3 regions of the Mammaliicoccus sp. D-M19 genome follow, and region 3 is predicted to be linked to each of the others. Evidence: riboswitches for the same ligand, from Rfam matches in the RefSeq annotation. Region 3 holds a riboswitch; each other region holds the start of a gene.

Region 1 (5,911 bases), on a different contig from region 3:
CGTTACCTAACCATGTTTGAACAACTAAGAATGCACCACCGACTGCCCAGTATAAACCTAATGCAGATGCTGAAATGTATGACATCCAAATAATCATAATTGGAGAAATAAACATCATCATTCTCATCATATTTTTCTGTTCATCTGGAACATTTGCATACTTCATAGAAACAAATGCTTGTAATGCATAAATGATACCTGCAATGATTGTAATAATTAAATCAGGTTCAGTTAAATTAAACCATAAGAAATTCGGATATTCTGTAATTCCGCCTTCAGTAGGATATTTTAATACATAGAATAATCCCATGACGATTGGCATTTGTATAACGATTGGTAAACAACCCATGTTCATTGGATTAATACCATGTTTTTTGTATAATGCCATCATTTCTTGATTGGCTGCCATTTTTTCTTCTTGAGTACGAGCACGCTTAACTTTTTCTTGAATTGCTTCCATTTCAGGTTTAGCAAGTTTCATTTTTTCACGCATTAACTTTTGATTCTTATACGTCTTCATCATAAATGGGAATAACGCAAAACGAACAATTAATGTTATAACGATAATAGCTAGACCATAATCGTGATTCAAATTTGTACCAAGCCAATGAATAACACTATCCATCGGTTTTACGAATGTATTATAAAAGAATCCATCCCTATTCTCAGGTTTAGAATAATCACAACCAGCTAGCACAACCATTACACCAAATAATAATGGCCATAAAGCTTTTTTCTTCATTTTTCCACCTCTATTGATATACTCACATAAAACTCATTCTATCATAGAATAGCGACAACATAAATCAATATATTAATTTTATCAAATATTTTTATACTGTTTATGAAAGCCCTTCACAGTTTGTTCAATATTTTGACTTTTCGCTATAGCAGAAATAACACTTACGCCATTTGCGCCCGCTTTAATGAGCGGTTGCACATCAACTTCAGTTATACCACCGATTGCAACGATAGGAATATCTTGATTGATTTTTCTCACCTTCTCAATCATTTGATATCCACCTTCATCTCCTGCATCAGCTTTAGAATTTGTAGAATGTATAGGTCCCGTTCCAATATAATCGACTTCAGATATATCAGAGTGATCATATTCAATTTTATTTGCAACACTCAAGCCAATTATTTTATCTTTAAACTTATCTTTAAACTCAGATACATTTCGGTCATCTTGTCCAACATGAATACCATCTGCATTTAATTTAATTGCTAAATCTACATCATCATTGACGATAAATGGAACTTGATATTGTTTACACAACTCAAATAATGATTGCGCAAGTGCTTCTTTTTCTGATCCTTTTTTACTCTTCTCACCTTTTTCACGAAACTGAAACATCGTGATGCCTGCTTTTAAAGCTTCTTCAACAACACTTATTAGATTACCATCAGCAATATCTTGACTACCTGCTATAAAATATACTTTCAAAGTTTTTGGATCAAACATTTAGTTCACTACTTTCACGATTTTTTTCTCATTAACAAGTTCTTCAGTTATTACATTAAGTTGATCTATAAATGAAATTTGGAATGTACCAGGTAAATGTGCACCAGGTTGTTGATATGCCAAATCACTTGCTATATTGTATGTTGCTAATGCTTCTTCTAATACATCAATAGTAATTGTTTTTTCATGAGATAAGAATGCAGCTATTACGCCACCTAATAAACAACCTCCACCAGTTACTTTCGTTAACATCTCACTACCATTGTGCAATTCTATAATTTTGTTATTACAAGCAATGACATCAACTTTTCCAGTTATGATAATCGGTAACTTTAATTGCTGATGCGCTTTTTTCGCAATTTTAATAGCATCAAGCGTATCATCACTATCCGTACCTTTCATAATTGTGTCTTCTTCAATAAGTGCTAAAATTTCTGATGCATTACCTCTAATAATATCGACAACTTCATCATTTAATAACGTCGTACAAAAAGTCTTTCTTAATTGTGATGCACCAACTGCTACGGGATCAAGAACTACTGGAACACCATTTCCATGCATAATTTCAGCATATTTCTTCATATCATAAGCTTTATCAGTCGTAATCGTCCCTATATTAAGAAGAAATGCTCCTGCTGCTTTTGAAAATTCTTCTGCTTCTTCAGGTTCTTCACTCATTGCGGGGCTTGCGCCTAATGAAATTAAACCATTAGCTGTAAAGTTTTTAACGACATCATTTGTATAACATACGATTAATGGACTATTTTCTCTAATATTTGTTAATTTACTCATAATCTAATCCCTCTATCTTTTGGTATACAAAGTGGTTCACTGGACCTCTACCTTTGCCTATTTCAGGTGTATATTGAATAGCTAACGTAATAAATCGTTTAGCTACTTCTACCGCTTCCTCAATTGAATGACCTTTAGCTAACTCTGCTGTTATCACTGCACTAAATGTACAACCTGTTCCATGTGTATGTTTCGTACTAAATCTTTCACTTTTCCAGCTTTTCACGCCATTCTCAGTAAATAAATAGTCGATTGCATCCCCGTCCAGATGTCCACCTTTTATAACAACACCTTTAGATCCAATTTCATTTAAGAAAAATGCACCAGCTTTATTAATTTCTTCTTCAGTTTGAATTTTAAATCCAGTAATATCTTCTGCTTCTGGAATATTAGGTGTAACAACTGTAGCTAATGGTAGTAATATTTCTTTAAGTTTCCCTTTCCCTTCATCATCCATTAGCGCATCACCACTTTTAGCAACCATTACTGGGTCAATAACATACGGCTTTCCAGATTGTTCAATAAATGGTTTAATCGTTTGCATCATTTCTTCTGATGCAATCATGCCTGTTTTTATAGCATGTGGCACTTCATCATCAAAGACACTTTTTAATTGGCTTTCAATAACTTCAACAGGTAAATGGTAAACATCTTGTACACCTAAACTATTTTGTGAAACGATACTTGTAGCAACAGCCATTCCATAAACGCCTGATGCATGAAATGATTTTAAGTCCGCCATAATACCCGCTCCACCACTTGGGTCCGTTCCAGCAATTGTTAATGCTATATTCGGTTTTTTCATTGTAATCCACCTCAAATTTATATTTATAATTCTATTATTCATAACTTCATAAAAAATGACCTCTTTCATAAGAAAGAGGTCAATTAATAGTTGTAAAAACGTTCATCGACCACTTTCCTACGTTGGCATTATCCAAATCAGGTGTTAAGGGACTGAATTTAATCATCTCAGCCAAATGGCGCCCCTAGCAGTCACTCATATATTCAGTTTACTTAAGATTATCAAATAGACGTATTGTGGTCAAATTAAAAAATCGCCTAGGATATTTCCTAGACGATTGGATTAATTAATTTATAACCACTTTAGATTAAAGTGTATGGCTTACCACCATCCGTTAGCTTGACGGAAAGCAATAGCAGCTGATTCTGAACCGTAACGGTTTTTAGCGTAGTTTAACATACCTTGAGTTTGTGTAGCTACTGATCCAGTACCCCAAGATTCTTTAGTTTGACCAAGACCTTGGTAACCATTTGGACTTACTGCATTTGGATTACCACTTGATTCTGGTAATACAATCGCATTCCACATAGCTTCTGAACCACCAGCAGCTAAGAATTGAGCTTTAGTAGATCCACCAGTGCTAGCTGTTGAAGTTTGAGTAGTTCTAACTTTTTGAGCTGGTGCTTGGTATGATTGTTGAGCTGGCGCTTTATATGTTTGTTGAGCTGGCGCTTTGTATGATTGAACAGGCGCTTGGTAGCTTTGTTGTTGAGCTGGAGCTGCAACTTGTTCTTGTGTTTGTTGAACTGGCGCTTGTTGTGCTACAGGCGCTTTAGCTGGCTCAACTGATTGAGCTGGAGCTTGTAATGATAAAGTTTGTCCAACAATGATTAGATCTGAAGATAAGTTGTTCCATGCTTTTAATTGAGATACAGTTACATCGTATTTAGATGCAATTTTACCTAAAGTATCTCCTGATACTACAGTGTATTCTGTAGTTGATTCTGAACTTTTCTCGTTAACCTTGATTACTTGGTTAGGGAAGATTAAGTTAGATTTTAAACCATTTTCTGCTTTGATAGCACTTACTGAAGTACCGTATTGTTGTGAAATACTACCTAAAGTATCACCAGATTTTACTGTATGTGTTGCTGCATCGGCTGTAGCTGTTACCCCTGTAGTAACTGCAACTGCCGCAGTTGAAACTGCTAATAATTTTTTCATGATTGAATGTTTCCTCCTGTAAGGTTTTCACTTTTTATATGATTTTTACTGTTTAAACTATACCACTTATTTTTATGTCATAGGTTACAGGTATATGAAAAAATTACAGCTAATATTACAGTTAGATTACGTTAATTTTCAGACAATATTCTGAATATTAATGAACAAAATACCTAAACAAAGCCATTTATAAAGATTGAACAAAATTAATTATCAGACAATTTGTCATATTCATGTAATTTTTTAAACAATTACTTGTAATTATGTATACTTGCTGCCCTACAGCAAGACAGCAAGTCTCGGAATTTAGAATCAAGAATATTTATTTTCGGAAGTATTTCTATAAACAGTTTTATTGAAGTTTAATGCTATGAGGTTGTTACTTTTGTTGCATTCGGATCAGGGGCTTGTTGTTTAGCTTCATCAATAACGTCAACGACATTATGATAATCTTTATATAACTTATCATCTAAATTGTTTGCACCATTCTCTTTTGCTAATGCTTCAGCTCGTAATTTTTCTTTTGCTACTTTAGATGAAAGGTCACTAGCATAACTTTCAGCACTTTCACTAATTAATTCACTCATTTCATCTTTCGTTTGAGGAATCGTTGATTTACTTGATGCAGGCATATTTAAGAATTTGATCGTTTCACAAATAATTTCTGTTATATAATGTTTCTTATCATCTTTAACATATGCTCTTGATTGAATTTGTCCAGTTAATGCAACAAGTTGTCCTTTCTTTGTATACTCATGAATATTATTTGCAAGTTTACCAAATGCTTTACATACAATAAAATCAACAGCAATCGTGCCATCTTTAGTCTTATATCCACGTTCAACAGCTAAACAAAATGTAGAAATGATGATTTCACCTTTCTTATAATATGCAGGGTCCTTAGTTAAACGTCCAACTAATACAGATTTATTTAACATATTCTCACCTCCTTATACTTATAATATAATGAGTCAATTTTTTCAGTCAAAGTCCGATAAATCATAAAATAAACACTTATTCTTCACTTTATTTTATGATTATTGTTATTTCATGCAAAAGTGCTTTATAATAGATAACAAAGTTAAACATTCGTAGATTTAACGATAAGGGGGATGTTTATGAAAACATTTAAAGCCGTACGCTTTCAAATTGTAGACGATGAACAAATTACAGAATATGAATTATTAGATGGTATCATTATTAATAAAGAAAATAGTGGTACAGGATGGCTACTAGAGATCTTAATTTCAGATATCCATTATGAACAAATGAAAGAATATCACGATAACCAAACCTTACTTGATACACGTGTTGTAATAACTAGACCTTCAAACGACCCAGCATTATTTGATGCAACCATAAAATACATAGAACAACTAGAAGATAAAATATCAGTCGTATTTGAATGTCATATCTATACATTACGACAAGTTTATGCAGAACGATTACTAGAGCAACTCATAGATGAAGGCTTATCAGGAGATGAGCTTAAAACTTCATTTAATAGATTGATGCAATCTAAACCGAAATTAAAAGACGAAAAAAGCAATATATAAATAAAAATCTAGGACAGTTTGTGGTCCTAGATTTTTTATTACATGGATATTTAGGTGTTTTACTTCCATTATTCCGAATTCTGGTAGTTAGGTGGGCGCTCATTTACGGACATTTCTAGGAATTCTGTC
Region 2 (5,911 bases), on a different contig from region 3:
AACCATCAGCAACACCAGACTTAAACCAAAGTTCCATTTCATCTACTATTTCTTCAGATGTACCTATTAATGTGAGATGCCCACCACCTGCATTGAGATAACCTAATAATTCTCTCACTGTAGGTTTGGTATCTTCTATAATTTCTAAAATCGTTTCATATCTGCCTACTGGACCATCGAATGCATCTACAGGTGGCAATTCTGGGACAGGTTCATCCAATGACCATTTCGAACAATCTTGCCTAACAAATGTACTTAATTGTTTGATGGCATTTTCAATTGGTAAAGCTTTATCTAATTTTTCTTTTTTTAGCAGTGCTTCTTCACGTGTTTCCCCAACATAAGTAACCAATCCTGGAAAGACTTTAATATATTTCTCGGGTGTATCGCTTTCGCTAATGGCCTTATTTAATTTATTTCTATAAGCTTTCGCTTGTTTCAAATTCCATGATACTGAATAAACAGCATCAGCATGTTTGACGGCTAATGCAATACCTTGTTTGGATGCACCAGCTTGCATAGCGACCGGTTTGCCTTGTGGGCTACTCGGTGTCGATAACGGTCCATTTACTTGGAAATAATCGCCAGAATGGTGGAAAGCATGCACATGCTCATGGTTAATCACTTTATTGTTATGACGGTCATGAACGAAGTCTTCTTTATGCCAAGATGTAAATAATTTGTCCATCAACTCAGCAAATTCTTGAGCTTTATGATATCTATCATCATGTTGAGGTAAAGCTTTCATACTATGGTTTTGAGCTTCTATATCTGTCATGGATGTTACTAAGTTCCAACCGACACGACCATTCGTTGCATGATCGAGGGTTAAAATTTGTCTAGCCGCAGTATAAGGGTTTGAAAATGAACTTGATATTGTTGAAACTAAACCAATATGTTTTGTAACTTGTGATATAGCAGTCAAGTTCACAATTGGATCCAACCAGAATGCTGGTAATTCACTATCTGATTTTGCAGGGAATGATTGATTATCTGCAAAGAACACAGCATCTAATAAACCTCTTTCTGATAGTTGTGCTAATGATTGATAATAAGAGATATCACCAATCTGTTCAATAGAGGAGTCTTCCATAAGCCATGCTGCTTGATGATGGCCACATCCATATAATAAGACACCAATATTGAGTTGATCGCTTCTTAAATTACGCATTTCTATTCTCCTTATCTCTCTTTTGGAATTCTAGTTCATTGTTAAGCCACCATCTACAGTATAATTTTGTCCAGTTATACCACTTGCTTTATCAGAAGCAAGAAAGCTCACCATATTTGCGACATCTTGTGGTGAAGTGACTTTTTTAAGAGGTGTTGATTGAGCAATTAAGTCAAACACTTCAGGTGTTGTCACAGAGCTGGCATCGGTCGTTTTGAGTAGGCCACCAGAAACAACATTGGCTGTAATGCCATGTTGACCTAATTCAGCAGCGATATTACGCGTGAAGCCAATTAAACCAGCTTTCGCAGTTGTATATTCGTGATAAGGTACGACAGGATTTTGGAATAAATTCGTACCGATGCTAATAACCGCACCTTGTTTTCTTTCAATGAATTGAGGTGCAACACTTTGCACAATATTAAATGCTGCTTTTAATGTGCCATCAATTTGTTGTTGATAGTCTTCCCATGCAAGGTCGACGAATGCTTTTTGTTTTACTGGGTCAAATTTAAAGTTAACTAAGGCATTGTTGACGACGACATCAATTTTTTCAAAATGTTTCGTACCTTCATCAATTAACTGATCAACTTCAGCGCGATTCGTCACATCCGCTTGAATAGCAATCGCTTGTTCTGCTCCAATTTCAGCAACTAACTGTTCTGCTAACGCTTTACTATTATGATAATTAATGATGACTTGATGTCCTTCAGATGCTAATGTACGTGCGATTGTTGCGCCTAATCCTCTACTACTACCTGTTACTAATATTGTCTTTGTCATATGTAACACTCCCATATAGAATTTTAAATAAAAAAATACACAACCTTCTCGTAAGAAAGTTGTGTAAAAACAAAGATATTTATAAAAAGGGCATAGTCATCCCTATAAATTCATTTCACAAACACTTTCCTACGCTAGTACGATCTAGTTCAGGTTCAAAGGGTTCGAGTTCATCCTCATCTCAGTTAAAAAACACCCCTAGTGCATCTATTTAATTACTATCAATGTATAGTTTTTAATAATCGATGTCAAGTTTGTATAAATGTCAGTTGCAAATGATAGGAAAAATCGGTTATGATATAAAACGTATTGATTACGATTTATAAAATGAAGGTGATAAGATGAAGTGGACGATAGTAGGTGGTGGCATCCACGCTATAACGATAGCATTAGAATTAAAAGTTAAAGGATTAAAAAATAAAGACTTAACAATTATTGACCCGCACGATGTGTTCTGTCATCAATTTGACCATCGAACACAGAATATTAGTATGCCTTATTTAAGGTCTCCAATCGTACACCATGTTCACCCAAATCCTTTTCATTTAAAACAATATTTAAAGAAAATGGACTATGCAGGTGGAATTTATGGTAAGTATAAAAGACCAAAAAGAGATATGTTTATGGACCATACAGCGGAACAAGTTGAATATTATCGATTACATGAATGCCATATTAAAGACACTGCTGTAGATATAAAGAAATATAGAGATGATTGGTGTGTCGTATTGGAATCAGGGGAGATGATATATACACAGAATGTCATCATCGCATCAGGTTGTAATCATAAGCCAAAGGTTCCAGAAATGTATGAGCATGCACCAGATGTACAACATATTTTTGAAGATGCAAATATTCAATTTAATGAAAGTTCTCACGTTGTTGGAAGTGGGATATCAGCTGCACACTTAGCGTTAAAATTAATTTATCATGATGATGAAAAACATGTGCATCTATGGACGAATAAGCCGTTAGAAATTCATGATTTTGATGCTGATCCAGGATGGTTAGGACCTAAAAATATGGCAAGTTTTTCAAAAGTGATAGATCCAGAAGAAAAGATGGATATTGTTTTAAAAGAACGTCATAAAGGTTCTATGCCTCAGGAGTTGTTCATTAGATTAAAGAAATATGTGAAAAAGGGCAGACTAACGATACATCTCAATGAACTAGACTATATTAACAATCATCAAATCATAACAGTAGATGGGAAACATATTGATTATGATCATATATTGTTGGCAACAGGGTTTGACAATACTTTGTTAACACAACCGATATTAAATCGCTTAATTCATGAGTATGAAGCACCACTCAATAAATGTGGTTACCCTGAAATCAGTAAACATTTGGAATGGCTGCCGAATTTATTTGTATCAGGTGGATTAGCAGATTTAGAACTGGGACCTTTCGCAAGAAATATTATGGGTGGAAGAGAAGCGGCACGTAAGATAGGTGAAAAGTATCACGAAATAGAGCAATGCAGTTAGATTTATCAGACATAGAAAAGCCTGGAACAAATTCGTTCCAGGCTTTTTAAATTAAATTTCTTTCAAAATATGATAAATAGCTTCTGTGCTTTCAGCGTTGATTAATTTTTCTCTTGTTTCATCATCCATAAGTGTACGTGACAGTCTTTGTAATAACTTCAAGTGTGTATCACTACTATCATTTGGTACAGCAATTAAGAAGATGATTTTAGGTTGTGTTTCATCTAAACTTTCCCATTCAACACCATGTTTGTTTTTCAGAACAGCTACGACAGGCTGTTTGACAACATTTGATTTAGCATGCGGGATGGCTACATTCATACCGATTGCTGTTGTTGATTCTGATTCGCGTTTCAATACAGATTCTTTTAACGTTTCTTCATCGTCTATAAAGTTGTGATATTTTAAATTGTGAATCAGTTTATCTATTGCGTCATCTCGTGACATTTCAGCGTCTTCTATCGTAATGACTTTTTCATGAAAGACTTGTTCTGAATCTGTTTTAGTTTCATCATTTGAAGTGGATGTTTCTTTTTGATCGTTATCATCTTCATCTAATCCCATAAATGATGTTGTCATACCACTATTAGATGATTCCATTTCAGGTGATGCAACTGTTGCTTCTTTTTTCTTCAATAAAAGTGTAACAAGCATTGTAACACTACTTCCGATAATTACAGCAATAAAGAACCATATTATTTTATCGATACCACCAAGTACGGCTACAATTGGACCACCATGTGCAACTCTATCTCCAACGCCACCTATAGCTGCTATGGCTGCTGCGACCATTGCACCAATCATATTTGCAGGAATAATACGTAATGGGTCTTGTGCGGCAAATGGAATAGCACCTTCAGTAATACCGAATAATCCCATCGTAAATGATGCTTTACCCATTTCAATTTCACCTTTATTAAATTTACGTTTATTGATAAAAGTAGCAAGACCTAAACCAATTGGTGGTGTACATACAGCTACTGCAACCATACCCATAACGGCATAGTTTCCTTCAGCAATTAAAGCTGATCCGAATAAGAAAGCAACTTTGTTTACTGGACCACCCATATCGAATGCAATCATAGCTCCGATAATAAGTGCTAAGATAATGCTATTTGTACCTTGCATACCTTTTAACCATGTTGTTAAGCCTTCAAAAATACTTGCAATCGGCGCACCGATAACAAATATGAAAATAAGTCCTACAATAATTGAAGAAATAATAGGAATAATGATAATTGGCATAATAGGTGCCATTGCTTTAGGAATTTTAATGTTTTTAATCCATTTAGCAATATAACCTGCTAAGAAACCAGCGACAATACCACCTAGGAATCCTGCACCAGCTTCACTTCCGTAAAAGCTACCATCAGCAGCAATTGCGCCACCAATCATACCTGGTACTAAACCTGGTTTATCAGCAATACTGACTGCAATGTAACCAGCTAGGATTGGAACCATAAAGCTAAATGCTAAACTACCAATATTTTCAATAGATTTCCAGAATGAATCATCAGGAATTTTAAGACCTTCTGGTGTTGTATCTCCACCTAAAGTTAAAGCAATGGCCATTAATAAACCACCAACTACGATAAATGGCACCATGAATGAAACACCATTCATTAAATGTTGGTAGACCATTTGTAGACCACTTTTTTGTTCTTCGTCATCATGAGTTTGTTTGCTGCCACCTTTTTCATGATGAATATGTGCATCTTGATCGATGATGCGTTGGATTAATAATTTAGGGTTGTGAATACCTTCTCTAACACTTTCGTTAATTAATCGTTTCCCGTCAAATCTTGATAAATCGACTTGTCTGTCAGCAGCGATAATAATACCATCCGCTTCTCTAATTTCTTTTGATGTCAGAACATTTTCTGCACCGACACCACCTTGCGTTTCTACTTTAATATCTATGCCCATCTCTTTTGCGGCTTGTTCTAATTTTTCTTGAGCCATATAAGTGTGTGCAATCCCGTTTGGACATGATGTAATTGCTAAAATTTTCATAACGTCAGCTCCTTCTTAATTCAATTGTAAACGCATTCACTAAAACATAAAAAAGAATAATTGCCGTTAGTAGTGGCAATTATTCTTTAAAACGTTCAATGATATATTGTTTGAATGGTTCATCTTCTATTTTTAGTAAATGCGTAACATCTTGTTCTGTTAATGTAGCAATACTGTGAATGATTTTCTTCATTACTTGTTTATCTTTGTCTGCAATAGATAAGAAAAATACTAAATGAACTTTATGCTGCTTCCATGCTATATCTTGGCGGAGTCTAAACATTAATACATGTGACTTAAAGACTTTAGTAGGATCGCCATGTGGGATAGCAATGCCGTTTCCAATATAAGTTGATGAGAACTTCTCCCTTTCTAATGCACTTTCAATATACCCACTTGATATAGCATGTTGTTGATTAAGCAAACGTTCTGCATGTTGGAATATATCAACAGT
Region 3 (5,911 bases):
TTCAATCATAGACTGTGCAAGCGCTAGACCATCAAATGTAGATGTTCCTCTTCCGATTTCATCAAATATAATTAAGCTATCTTCAGTTGCACCAACCATAGCTTTTTCAGCTTCTAACATTTCGACCATAAATGTACTTTTACCTGATACTAAATCATCTGCAGCACCAATTCTCGTAAAGATTTGATCAAATATTGGCAATTGCGCATAATCTGCAGGCACGTATGCCCCCATTTGAGCCATAATACTAATAATAGCTATTTGACGCATATACGTACTCTTACCAGACATATTTGGTCCTGTTATTAAATAAATAAAGCCCTCTTTATCTAAATAACAGTCATTTGGGACATAATCATTATGATCCATTACGCGCTCAACAACAGGATGTCGCGATGATTTAAGTGATAATGTTTTATCTTCACTAAAAATTGGACGTGTATAATGATATTTTTGAGCAATTTCGGCAAAGCTTTGTAAACAGTCTATTTCTGATAGTAATTTAGCTTGTGCTTGTAACTTTTCAGTATAAGCTTTCACTTCTTGTCTTAAATCCAGGAATAGTTGATATTCTAGTTCGATTGCTTTATCTTCTGCACCTAAAATGATAGATTCTTTTTCTTTCAATTCTTCAGTAATAAATCGTTCAGCATTTGATAATGTTTGCTTACGTTGATATCCTAAAGCATCCGTGTCTATATGATTTAAATTAGCTTTTGTAATTTCAATATAATACCCAAAAACTTTGTTAAAGCTTACCTTTAATGATTTAACACCTGTTCGTTCACGTTCTTTTAATTGTAATTCTGCAATCCATTGTTTACCATTTGTTGAAGCTTCTTTATATTGATCTAGTGTTTCGTTATAGCCTTTTTTAAATATGCCACCTTCTTTAACAGATATCGGTGGATCTTCTACTAAACTTTCATCTAATAATCGTTCTAAATCATTTAATGGCTCTAAATCTTTAAATCGATCTATAGACTTTGAGTCTAATCTTTCAATAATTTCTTTAACATATGGAATTTGCTTTATTGAATAATTCAACTGTACTAAATCTTTAGCATTCACATTGCCATAGCTAACTCTTCCGACTAATCTTTCAATATCATATACCATATTTAAATAGCTTCGAAGTTCATCACGCTCAATAAACCCATTCACTAATTGTTCAACAGCATCTAATCTTTGTTCGATATCTCTTTGATTAATAAGTGGTCTATCTATCCATTGCTTTAATCTTCTTGCGCCCATAGGTGTCTTCGTATCATCCATCAACCATAATAATGTACCTTTCTTAGATTTAAGTCTGATACTTTCTGTTAATTCAAGATTTCGTTTCGCATAAAAGTCCATTTTCATATAATCTAAAGCTCTATATACGACAACTTCTTCTAAATGTGGCATATCGCGTTTACCGTTATCATGAATATAATTTAATAAATAATTTAATGACCTTTTTTGATCGTGAGATGTGCCTGTGACAACTTCATAGTCTCGTTCTTCATAGCTATCAATAACTGTGATGGTTTCAGTTATGAGTTGAATTTGTTTATATAAATTATCTGGTAACACTTTATTAACAATAATTTCATTAGGGTGAATCGTTGTAATTTCATTAATTAAAGTTGTTTCATCTACAAATGATGTTACTTTTAATTCTCCTGTTGTGACATCACAGTAACTTAAATGAAACTCTCCGTCTTCTTTTATAAATCCTAATATATAATTATTTGTTTTTTCGTCCATACCTTTTTGATCCATAACCGTACCTGGCGTTATGACTTGCACTACTTCTCTACGAACCATTCCTTTAGTTTGTGTCGGATCTTCCATTTGTTCACAAATCGCGACTTTATAACCTTTTGAAATAAGTTTTTCGATATATCCAGAAGCAGAATGATACGGTACCCCACACATTGGAATTGGATCTTTCTTAGCATCTCTTCTTGTCAGTGTTATTTCTAATACTCTTGATGCTTCAATTGCATCATCGTAGAACATTTCATAAAAATCACCTAATCTGAAAAATAATAATGTATCTTGATATTGAGATTTTATCTTTAAATATTGAGCCATCATCGGCGTTGGTTTAGACATCTTTATTCACGTTCCTTTTTTTAACTTTCGATTTATCTATTTTATCAAAATTTCTACTATTAAACGAGTATGTTTATTTATTAAGAAAAGAGCGTGATATAGCAATATATGCTTCACGCCCTTTAATTCATGATATAACTTTAAGTATCATTTTTTAATTTCTTTAATATGCCTCTTTTTTCAAAAGCTTTTAATAATATATAACTCGCGATAGCGCCTATTAGACTACTAAAGAAAAATGATAAAAATAACGGCCAAAATGCAATTTTCCCTAATCCTAGTAACCAACCTAACGGAATACAAACGAAGCTACCTATCATACCAGTGCCTAGGACTTCTCCTAAAGATGCAATTGATAATTGTTTACGATATTTATAGAGTAAACTTGCTAATAATACGCCTATCATACTGCCTGGAAAAGCAAAAATCGTGCCTAAACCTAATAAGTTTCTAATAAACGAAGATAACAAAGCTTGTGCTAAGCCATACCATGGTCCAAGAAATACAGCTGATATGACATTAATGAAATGTTGCATTGGTAATGCTTTTATTGGGCCTATAGGTATTGTAATAAAAGTACTAAACACAACATTTATCGTTGTTAATATTGCAGTTAAAGTCATTAATTTTGTCTTCTTCATTATATTTCCTCCAAATAAAAAATCATTAGTCTACGTATTGGCAGACTAATGATTAAAAGCATATATAATCTTTAGTTGCACAATCTCTACGCCAGTATTACCTGGATCAAATCTACACGTATCTTCTCAGCCTTTTTAGGCACCGTGTGTGCAATATATTAAATCTTAATTTGAACAGCTACTTGTATTTGGTGCATTTCTAACTGCTGCACCTGTTTCACCAGTAAGTTGATTACCACCTGTTGATTCAATAATTTCATTTGTAACTGTATGGCTAATTGAATGAGATACCATTTGTAAAAGTTCATTAACTTCAACTTGCGCTTCTTTAAATTCACTTACAATTGGCATTTCATCTAATTCTTTTTCAATGTTTTTTATTTTTTCTTCAACCATAGCTAAAGCTTTATCTTTACCATAGTTTTGGAAATTAACTGCTTGTTTTTGTAAAGATTTCAAGCTTGCCATTTTTTCTCTGACTGTTTGATTCTCATGAATTTGCGCTTCTGCACGTTTAAAGAAATCTACTTCTTCTGTTTCTGACATCATTTTTCCGAGTTTACGCGCTTGTTCCAAAATATCATCTTTTGTATACATTTAATGTACCACCTTTTCTTTAGATACAACATCTATAAATTCACCATTTAATGAATATTGTTTTGCTTCAGTAATTTTTACTTTTACGATTTTGCCGATTACATCTTTTGGTGCTTTAAAATTAACTAATTTATTCTTTTCAGTATAGCCTGCTAGTACTGCTTCATCTCTCTTACTTGAACCTTCGCATAAAACAAATACTTCTTGTCCTTCATATGGTTTCAATGATTCTGCAGCATATTCGCCAACTACTTTATTTAATCTTTGAAGTCTTGCTTTTTTCTCTTTATCAGGCACATTATCTTTCATCTTAGCTGCTGGCGTACCTTCTCTCGGAGAATATACATACGTGTAAGCATGTTCGAAACCAACTTCATGATACAACTTTATTGTTTCTAAAAATTGTTCTTCTGTTTCATTAGGATAGCCAACAATGATATCCGTTGTCAATGCTACATCTGGAATTGCTGCTTTTATTTTTTGAACTAATTCTAAATAGCTTTCACGTGTATATTTTCTACCCATAATTTTTAACACTTGGTTATTACCAGACTGTACTGGTAAATGTATATGAGGTACGATATTACCACCATTAGCAATCACTTCAATTAAACGATCATCAAAGTCCCAAGGGTGACTTGTCGTAAAACGTACGCGCGGTATATCGATTTTAGTGATGTCATTTAACAAATCGCCTAAACCATAATTTAAACCGTCAATATCTTTACCGTATGCATTTACATTTTGACCTAATAAACATATTTCTTGGTAGCCTTGTCTTGCTAAATCTCTTACTTCAGCAATAATTTCTTCAGGCATACGACTTCTCTCTTTACCACGTGTGAACGGTACAATACAATACGTACAGAATTTGTCACAACCGTACATAATATTTACCCACGCTTTAATTCTACCATTTCTTACTTTAGGTAGATTTTCGATGACGTCGCCTTCTTTTGACCATACTTCAACAACCATCGCTTTAGACATATATGCTTCTTCTAAAATTTCAGGCAATCTATGGATGTTATGCGTACCGAAAATCATATCAACATTCTGGTATGATTTAAGAATCTTATTAACGACAGATTCCTCTTGTGACATACATCCACATACACCAATTAAACAATCTGGTCGCGCTTGTTTAAGATGCTTTAAATTCCCAATTTCACTAAACACTTTATTTTCAGCATTCTCTCTTATTGCACATGTATTAAGTAATATCACATCTGCATCTTCTACTGAGTTAGTCGGTCCAAAACCTAACGCCTGTAAGATACCAGCCATTACTTCTGTATCATGTTCATTCATTTGGCAACCATATGTTCTAATATAGAATTTACGACCTTTCCCCATACCTCTATGTCGTTCGTCTATTTTAAAATCATCATGATATTCAATTTGTGATTTCCCTCTTTGTTTAGCGTCCTTTAAATTTGGAGGTTGATAAACATGTTCGAAGTACTTGCTATAATCCTTCTCTAAATTAGGTTCTGTCTTCGCTGTAGCCCCATGTTTTCTTTGCTCTTCATTCAATTTCAAAACCCTTTCTGCCCATATATTTATACCTATATATTATATTAGAGTTCAACATAAAGTGCAAAAATGTTCCGACATTTTTGCACTTTCATTTCATGTAGTCATTATTTAATTTTAAAGATGATTAATCCAAAATCTTCTCGTATTTTCTTGTTCATCTGATTTATAGGGTTCATCTTCTACACCATTATTATTTATAATGACTTTCGCACTTGCATCATTCGATTCATCACAAGTTACAAGAACAGAATTTACACCCTCATTATTCAAATTCTTAACTGCATAATTTAACAACTTTGTCGCGTAACCTTTACCACGTTCGCTTTTTCTAACACCGTAACCAACATGACCACCCTTTTTATTTAAATAGTCATTTAAGGCATACCTAATATTTACAGCGCCAACAATTTTGTCATCGTCAATGAGTACATATGTTTTTGCTTTTACAAAGTTTGCGTCAACTGGGTCTTTTGCTTCTTCTAACATGATCAACATCTTGTCAAATCCACCATGTTGACGGACATCAGTCGCCCATGGAACAACCGGTTCTTCGTTTTCATACCATTCATTTATATATTCTGTGAATAACGATTCAATATCTTTATCTAATTCTCTAAATTCCATAAACGTATCCCCTTTTAGTTTAATTCTTTTATTTGTTCATCATCATTTGTATTTAACATGTGATAATAAATACTTTGTTGTTCAATTAATGCATCTTGTGAGCCAGATTCAATCAATTCACCGTGGGATAATACAAAGACTAAGTCTGCTTTTTTAACTGTATTTAAACGGTGCGCAATAATAACACTCGTTCTACCTTGCATTAATGTATCCAACGCTTCTTGAATTTTAATTTCGGTTACTGTGTCGATACTACTTGTTGCTTCATCCAATAAAAGTATTTTAGGATCTTGAAGTAAACATCTTGCGATAGAAATAAGTTGTTTTTCACCTTGAGATAATGAACCAGATTCACCTTTCAACACTGTATCATAACCATTTTCTAAAGCTTCTATAAAGTCATGTGCATT

Evidence for each region. A riboswitch is a leader RNA that binds a small molecule or an ion and turns the genes downstream of it on or off. The one in region 3 is predicted to bind thiamine pyrophosphate.
Region 1: another riboswitch for thiamine pyrophosphate. It lies ahead of thiD (bifunctional hydroxymethylpyrimidine kinase/phosphomethylpyrimidine kinase); the one in region 3 lies ahead of thiW (energy coupling factor transporter S component ThiW).
Region 2: another riboswitch for thiamine pyrophosphate. It lies ahead of LQ675_RS12535 (3-oxoacyl-ACP reductase); the one in region 3 lies ahead of thiW (energy coupling factor transporter S component ThiW).

The regions. Positions count from the first base shown of each region.
Region 1 is NZ_JAJNHW010000003.1:20,090-26,000, forward strand. Features, by position in the region: gene yidC (membrane protein insertase YidC) at 1-742, opposite strand, end outside; gene thiE (thiamine phosphate synthase) at 824-1,465, opposite strand; gene thiM (hydroxyethylthiazole kinase) at 1,466-2,257, opposite strand; gene thiD (bifunctional hydroxymethylpyrimidine kinase/phosphomethylpyrimidine kinase) at 2,250-3,062, opposite strand; TPP riboswitch at 3,160-3,258, opposite strand; gene LQ675_RS15080 (aggregation-promoting factor C-terminal-like domain-containing protein) at 3,384-4,226, opposite strand; gene LQ675_RS08180 (single-stranded DNA-binding protein) at 4,595-5,164, opposite strand; gene LQ675_RS08185 (YwpF-like family protein) at 5,345-5,782, shown strand.
Region 2 is NZ_JAJNHW010000008.1:29,259-35,169, reverse strand. Features, by position in the region: gene LQ675_RS12540 (NtaA/DmoA family FMN-dependent monooxygenase) at 1-1,171, opposite strand, end outside; gene LQ675_RS12535 (3-oxoacyl-ACP reductase) at 1,202-1,954, opposite strand; TPP riboswitch at 2,064-2,164, opposite strand; gene LQ675_RS12530 (NAD(P)-binding domain-containing protein) at 2,296-3,444, shown strand; partial or broken gene LQ675_RS15090 (PTS sugar transporter subunit IIA) at 3,496-3,930, opposite strand; partial or broken gene LQ675_RS12525 (PTS fructose transporter subunit IIC) at 4,002-5,457, opposite strand; gene LQ675_RS12520 (BglG family transcription antiterminator) at 5,537-5,911, opposite strand, start outside.
Region 3 is NZ_JAJNHW010000001.1:14,685-20,595, forward strand. Features, by position in the region: gene mutS (DNA mismatch repair protein MutS) at 1-2,100, opposite strand, end outside; gene thiW (energy coupling factor transporter S component ThiW) at 2,241-2,741, opposite strand; TPP riboswitch at 2,807-2,898, opposite strand; gene LQ675_RS00080 (YlbF/YmcA family competence regulator) at 2,907-3,338, opposite strand; gene miaB (tRNA (N6-isopentenyl adenosine(37)-C2)-methylthiotransferase MiaB) at 3,339-4,874, opposite strand; gene LQ675_RS00090 (GNAT family N-acetyltransferase) at 4,992-5,501, opposite strand; gene LQ675_RS00095 (ABC transporter ATP-binding protein) at 5,516-5,911, opposite strand, start outside.